One region of the Stenotrophomonas sp. YJH_SMC_48-3 genome, then DNA from elsewhere that is predicted to be linked to it. Evidence: predicted binding sites of a transcription regulator. Region 1 holds the regulator's gene; the other holds the start of a gene.

Region 1 (3,402 bases):
GCAGCGCCTCGAATTCGTCGTCGGTGATCAGGTCGCTGCCCCCCGCGGCGGGTGCTGCGGCGGCGGCGGGCGCAGCCACGGCACCCCCGTGCACGTCGAACTGGGCGATCAGGTCCGGCGGCGCATAGCCCGGCTCGGTGCCGGACGACACGGCGTCCAGCATCGACTGCAGGTAATCCAGTGATTGCTGGGCCGCGTCGAAGTGGTGGGCCTGCAGCACGGCCTGGCCGGCGCGCGCCGCGCCCAGCGCCTCCTCAGCGGCGTGGCACAGCTCGACCATGGCAGTGACGCCGAGGAAGCCGGCGCCGCCCTTGAGCGTGTGGTAGCCGCGGAACACCGCATTGAGCTGGTCGCTGTCCTGCGGTGCCTGCTCCAGCGACACCAGCTGTTCGCCGAGGCGGTCCAGGATCTCCTGCGCCTCGATGATGAAATCGGCAGTGATGTCGTCGGATACCGCGCTCATGCTTACAGCCCCAGATCCGACAACAGGTCGTCGGCGTCGTTCTGCGAGACCGCGTGGCGGTCCAGTCCCTTCAGTGCCGGCCCGGCCAGTGCCGGGTCGGTGCGATGCTGTTCCGGCGGCAGGCCGAGTGCGCCGAAGCCCTCGTGCACGCGGCGGACGATGCCGACCACGCGACGGATGATCTGCCCGGTCAGGTCCTGGTAGCTCTGGGTCAGGGCGATCTCGGTCAGGTTGTGGCGGATGCGCTCGAGCTGCGCGTCCTGGCCTGGCTGCAGGCCTTCGGCACGCAGCTGTTCGGTCAGGCTGCGGCATTCCTCGGCCAGGTCCAGGGTACGGTGGGTGGCCTGTTCGGTCATCGCCACCACGTGGTCCAGGCGCGCGCAGGCGTCATCCAGCTCACCGGCCTCGCTGGGCACGGTCGGCAGTTCACCCAGCGCCTGTCCCAGCTCGCGGGCCAGCCGCGACAGGCCGCTCATCATCGGCTGCGTGCGCAGCGCGACCAGTCCGTCGATGCGTTGCCGCCAGGCAGCTTCGTCACCGGACTCCAGTGCGTCCAGGGCTTCCTGCAGGCGCAGGGCCAGGGCGTTCTTGTCGACCGTGGTATCCATCAGGCGCTGGCCGCCAGGCGTTCGAAGATCTTGCCGAGCTTCTCTTCCAGCGTCTGCGCGGTGAAGGGCTTGATGATGTAGCCGTTCACGCCGTTCTGGGCGGCTTCGATGATCTGTTCGCGCTTGGCTTCGGCAGTGACCATCAGCACTGGCAGGGTCTTCAGCTTGGCATCGGCGCGGATCGCCTTGAGCAGCTCGATGCCGGTCATCACCGGCATGTTCCAGTCGGTGACGACGAAATCGAACGACTGGCTCTGCAGCAGCGACAGCGCGGCATGCCCGTCCTCGGCTTCGGCGGTATTGGTGAAGCCAAGATCGCCCAGCAGGTTCTTGACGATGCGACGCATGGTCGAGAAGTCGTCGACGATCAGGATGCGCATGTTCTTGTTCAAAGCAGAGTTCCTTTGTTGTTCATTCCGGGTGGCCGGGGGCAGCCGCCTCGGGCATGTTCACTCTTCCAGGCCGGCGTCGGCCGCCTCGAAAATCTTCAATCGTCCACGCAGGCGCAGCACGGCCTGGCCGTGGATCTGGCAGACCCGCGACTCGCTCACGCCGAGCACCGCGCCGATCTCCTTCAGGTTCAGTTCCTGCTCGTAATAGAGCGAGAGCACCAGCTGTTCGCGCTCGGGCAGGTGGCCGATGGCCTTGCCCAGCTCGCGGCCGAACTCGCCGCGCTCCAGCACCTGCTGCGGCGTCGGGCCGCCCTGGGCGACGGTATCCAGCTCGCCCTGGTCCTCGATGCGTGACTCCAGGCTCAGCACCTGGCCACGCGCGGCGTCTTCCATCAGCCGCAGGTATTCGGGCAGCGGCATCTCCATCGCGGCGGCCACTTCGGTGGCGCTGGCGGCACGGCCGGTGCTCTGTTCCAGGCGGCGGATGGTGGCAGCGGCGTCGCGTGCGCGGCGATGCACCGAGCGCGGCACCCAGTCGCCACGGCGGATCTCGTCGATCATCGAACCGCGGATGCGGATCGAGGCGTAGGTCTCGAACGAGGCGCCCTGGTCGGCGTCGTAGCTGCGCGACGCTTCGATCAGCCCCATCATGCCGGCCTGGATCAGGTCGTCCACCTCCACGCTCGCCGGCAGGCGTGCGGCCAAGTGGTGGGCGATGCGCCGCACCAGGTCCGAGTGCTGGGAGATGACCTCGTTGGCCGCCGAGCGCTGGACCTCCCGGTACTGGGCTGCGCCTTTCATGCGGCCACCCCGCGCTGCTTGAGAATGCGCTCGAGGAAGAACTCGACGCCGCCACGCGGTTCGGTCGGCGCCTGCCAGCGTGCGGTGCGGCGCGCGATCTCGGTGATCGCCAGCGCGGCTGGGCTGGACGGGTAGGCCTTTACCACCGGTTGCTGGCGCTGCACCGACAGGCGCAGCCAATCATCCTGCGGCACACAGCCCAGATAGTTCAGCGAGACATCGGCGAGGAATTTCTCGCAGACCCGGGTCAGCTTTTCGTACAGCACGCGGCCCTCGTTGGGGTCGCGCACCATGTTGGCCACCACCTGGATGCGGTCCACGCCGCGCTCGCGCGACAGCACCTTGATCAGTGCGTAGGCGTCGGTGATCGAGGCCGGTTCGTCACAGACCACCACCACGGTGTCCTGCGCGGCCTGGCAGAAGGTCAGCACGCCATCGGTGATGCCGGCGGCGGTGTCCACCACCATGATGTCCAGTTCGCGTTCCAGTTCGGAGAACACGTTCACCAGGCCGACGTGCTCGGCCGGGGCCAGCTCGGCCATGTGGCGGCGACCGGACGCGGCCGGGACCACCAGCACGCCGTTCGGGCCTTCGACGATGACGTCGTCCAGCGAGCAGCGGCCGGCCACCAGGTCGGCCAGCGTAAAGGTGGGGTTCAAGCCCAGGATCACGTCGATGTTGGCCAGGCCCAGGTCGGCGTCCAGCAGCAGCGTGCGCTTGCCCATGCCCGCCAGCGCCACAGCCAGGTTGGCCGAGACGTTGGTCTTGCCCACGCCGCCCTTGCCGCCGGTCACCGCGATGGTGCGCACAGGGCCGAGCGGCTCGCTGCGGGTGGCCGACAGCGGGAAGGTCTTGGTCAGCTTGGCGTACTCACGCGACGGCATGGTTCAACTCCGGGTTGCAGGGCATATCGGCCGCTCGGCGCAAATCTTCAAGGCGAAGTACGAGATTGGCTGCACTGGCCCGGTGCAGGTCCTCCGGGACGTCCTGGCCATCGGTCACCCAGGTGATCGGCAGGGCATGGTCCACGGCCACAGACAGGGCGTTGCCGAAGCGGCCGGTCTCGTCCAGCTTGCTCAGCACCAGACCCTGCAGGTTGGCGGCGCCGAAGCGGCGGACCACCTCGTCCATGTCGCCG
Region 2 (3,402 bases), on a different contig from region 1:
GGCTCCGACCTGTGCCACCGAAGCGTCGATCAGCTCCTTGATCTCCTTGGCGGCACCCGCTGAGCGCTGCGCCAGCGCACGGACTTCGCTGGCGACCACGGCGAAGCCACGGCCCTGCTCGCCGGCGCGCGCGGCTTCCACCGCCGCGTTCAATGCCAGGATGTTGGTCTGGAACGCAATGCCATCGATCACCGAGATGATCTCGGCGATGCGCTGCGACGAGGCTTCGATCTGCTGCATCGTCTGCACCACCTGGCTGACCACCTCGCCCCCTTCGCTGGCCACGCCCGCTGCGGAACCGGCCAGCATGTTGGCCTGCAGCGCGTGGTCGGCATTCTGGCGCACGGTGGAGGTCAGTTCCTCCATCGACGCGGCGGTTTCTTCCAGATTGGCGGCCTGCTGTTCGGTGCGGCGCGACAGGTCGCTGTTGCCGGCCGCGATCTCGCCAGCGGCCAGGCGGATGCTGGCCGCCGACTGCTGGATCTGTCCGACGATCTGAGTCAGCTGCTGCACGGTGCTGTTGGCATCGTCGCGCATCACCGCGAACACCCCGTGGAACTCACCCTGCATGCGCGCAGTGAGGTCGCCGGCGGCGATCGCGCGCAGCAGCGTAGACAGTGCAGCCAGGTTGTGGTCGCTGACCTGCATCATTGTGTTCAAGGTCTCCACCATGCGGCGGAAATCATGCTCGAAGCGCAGCGCATCACCGCGCACGGCGAAATCACCGGCAGCGGCGGCGGCGGCCAGCTGCTGGATCTGCTCGTTGATCGCAGCCAGGTTGCCCTTGGTGGTTGCCATCGCGGCGGTGAATGCCGCCTTCTCGCCCGGCAGCGCTTCCATGTCCACGCTGAGGTCGCCCACGGCGTAGCGCTGCATCACCTCGACCAGGCGCTGGGTGACCGCATTGCTGGAGGCCACCAGCTGGTTGCTGTCGGCCACCATGCGGCCGTACTCGCCCGGGAACGCCGCAGCATCCATGCGGTAGCTGAGTTCCCCGGCATCGTGGCGGCGCGCCATTTCGGCCTGCGCAGCCATCACTGACTGCAACTGCCCACGCATGCCCTGCATCGCGTCCAGCAGGCGCCCCACTTCGTCGTTGCTGCGCGCCGGCAGCGTGCTGTCCAGCTTGCCGGCCGCGACGTCACCGGCCACGCGCACGGCTTCAGCCAGCGGACGGATCGCCAGGCGGCGCAGCAGCACATACACGCCGGCGCTGAGGGTCAGCGCGGCGACCACGCCGACCAGCAGGGTCAGCCACAGCAGCTGGCGTGCCTCAGCCACGATCACCGCGTGCGGCATCACCACGCCCAGGGCAAAACGCTGCGGCGCATCGCCGACCCGCAGCGGTACATACACCCGCACATTGCCGGCCGCATCCGGAGTGAAGGCCTCGAACGGACGGTCGGCGGCAATGTCGGCCAGCATGCTGCGGGTCTGCGCGTCGCTGCGCGGCTTGCCGATCTCGGCGGCATTGGCCGAGGCCAGCACCACACCCTTCGGCGACAGCAGTTCGACACGACCGGCCCCCATCGGCTTCAGCGTGGCCAGGTGCTTCTGCAACGCCGCCAGCGAGAAGTCCACGGTGAACACGCCCAGGAATCTGCCGTTCTCGATGATCGGCGTGCTCAGGGTGCTCATGAGCACTTTCTGGCCGGCGATGTCATAGGCGTAGGGTTCGCTGACCTTGGGCAGCTTGTCGCGGCTGGGCCCCATGTACCAGTCGCCCGATCCGCTGGCGGTCTCGGTGTAATCGGTCATCACCGACTGCTGCGGCTTGCCGTCCTGCCAGGCCCAGTAGCTCATGTAACGGCCGGTGGCATCGTGTGCTTCGGTATTGACGAACTCCGCATCCTTGCCGTCGAAGGCATCGGCCTCCCACATGGTGCTCTTGCCGAGCCATTGCGGATGAGCACGCAGCTGTTCGCCGAGCACCGCCGCCAGGCTGGCGCGGTCGGGCACGTCGCCACGGGCACGCTGGGCCAGCACGCTTTCAACCATGGCATCGTTGCTGGCAAAGGCGGTGCCCAGGTCAGCCGCCACCTGGCGCGCCTCGGCGTTGGCCTCGCTGGTCATGGTCTGGCGCGAGGCGCTGATCAGACTGGCGCTGGCCTGCCGGTAGATCAGGAACGCGGTCAGGCCGAAGCACAGCAGCGCGATCACAGCGGTGCCCAGCATCAGCTTGTGGGCGATGCTGCCCGGGCGTTGGGCAGTGGCGGAGCGGGAAGAAGGCATGGGAGGGTCCGCAAGGCAATTCAGGACGACCGGCGTCACGAGGACACCGCGCAGGCGCGCGATCCGTCGCGCAGGCCACCGGCCGCCGGGCCGCGCCCGGTGCACGAGGCACACCGGGTTTAGCGGCCGGCCGCCATCGAGATTGAGGCCAGCGGCCTGCACATTCCTGAACCTGCTCAGGGTGGGCTCGGTGCCCCGCCCCCTGCGACCATCTCATTCGGCGACCCGATCCTTGATCCACTCCGCCCTTGGCAGCACCTCGATGCTGCCGGCGGCGTACTGCTGCAGCACGTCGTCCGGGCCGAAGCGCGGCTGCCAGCCCAGCACGCTGCGCAGGCGGGCACTGTCGTAGACGCGATCGATGCTCAACGGCAGCGGCCAGCCCCGTCGTTCGAACTCGGCCAGCAGCTGTGGCGCGCGGCGTGCCAGCACGCTGCGCGGGTGGGTGGCCAGCTCCAGGCAATCCTCACGCCGGAACGGCGTCGGAGCGCACGCGATGTAACGCGCGAAAGCGGCGCCTTCGTCCAGCAGCAGTGCAGCATGCGCGCTGGCTACATCACGTGCGTCGATACCGCGGTGCAGGCGGAACATCGCCATGCGCTCGGGCGGCTCGGGGAAGCAGCGGGCCATGCGCAGCACGCGCACGCTGAAGGCCGGCGCCGCAGCGGCTTCGGCCAGTGCTTCGGCCTGCAGCTTGGTGCGGTGGTAGATCGTGCGCGGCAACGGCTCGGTGTCTTCATCGATCCAACGGCAGCCACCGGCGACCACGGCGTGGCCATACAGCGCGGTTGTACTGGTCAGCACGAATCGCCGCGCCCCGGCTTCGCGTGCGGCCTGCAGCAGGTGCGCGGTCGCCTCCACGTTGATCTGGTGGAACACCCCGTCCGGCACCAGGCCGACGTGGGGTGCGTGCAGGGCGGCGGTATGGATCACCGCGTCAACGCCCTGCACCGCCCGTGCGACAGCCTGGTGATCGGTGACATCGGCAATGATGCGGGTGGTGGCGAATGGGCTGCGATCCAGCCCCACCACTTCGTGGGAGGCCGCCAATGCGCCGAAGATCGCGCGCCCGATCCGCCCGGAACTGCCGGTCAGCAGAATCTTCATTGAGTCCATTCACTCGAAGCGCCCGGGAACTACCGGGATGCTTCGATTCTAGGCACGCTGCAT

Evidence for each region. The regulator FliA, encoded in region 1, starts transcription of late flagellar genes. The targets are predictions, from matches to a motif close to TAAAGTTTNNCNNNCNNNGGCCGATAA.
Region 2: AC5P65_RS02215 (methyl-accepting chemotaxis protein) is a predicted target of FliA. The motif match lies at 2,352-2,378, and genes of this name have one in related genera.

What each region holds. Positions count from the first base shown of each region.
Region 1 is NZ_JCAFSQ010000005.1:9,998-13,399, forward strand. Features, by position in the region: gene AC5P65_RS09285 (chemotaxis protein CheA) at 1-463, opposite strand, end outside; gene AC5P65_RS09290 (protein phosphatase CheZ) at 466-1,071, opposite strand; gene cheY (chemotaxis response regulator CheY) at 1,071-1,463, opposite strand; gene AC5P65_RS09300 (RNA polymerase sigma factor FliA) at 1,521-2,264, opposite strand; gene AC5P65_RS09305 (MinD/ParA family ATP-binding protein) at 2,261-3,148, opposite strand; gene flhF (flagellar biosynthesis GTPase FlhF) at 3,135-3,402, opposite strand, start outside.
Region 2 is NZ_JCAFSQ010000001.1:477,858-481,259, reverse strand. Features, by position in the region: gene AC5P65_RS02215 (methyl-accepting chemotaxis protein) at 1-2,232, opposite strand, end outside; gene AC5P65_RS02210 (NAD-dependent epimerase/dehydratase family protein) at 2,446-3,339, opposite strand.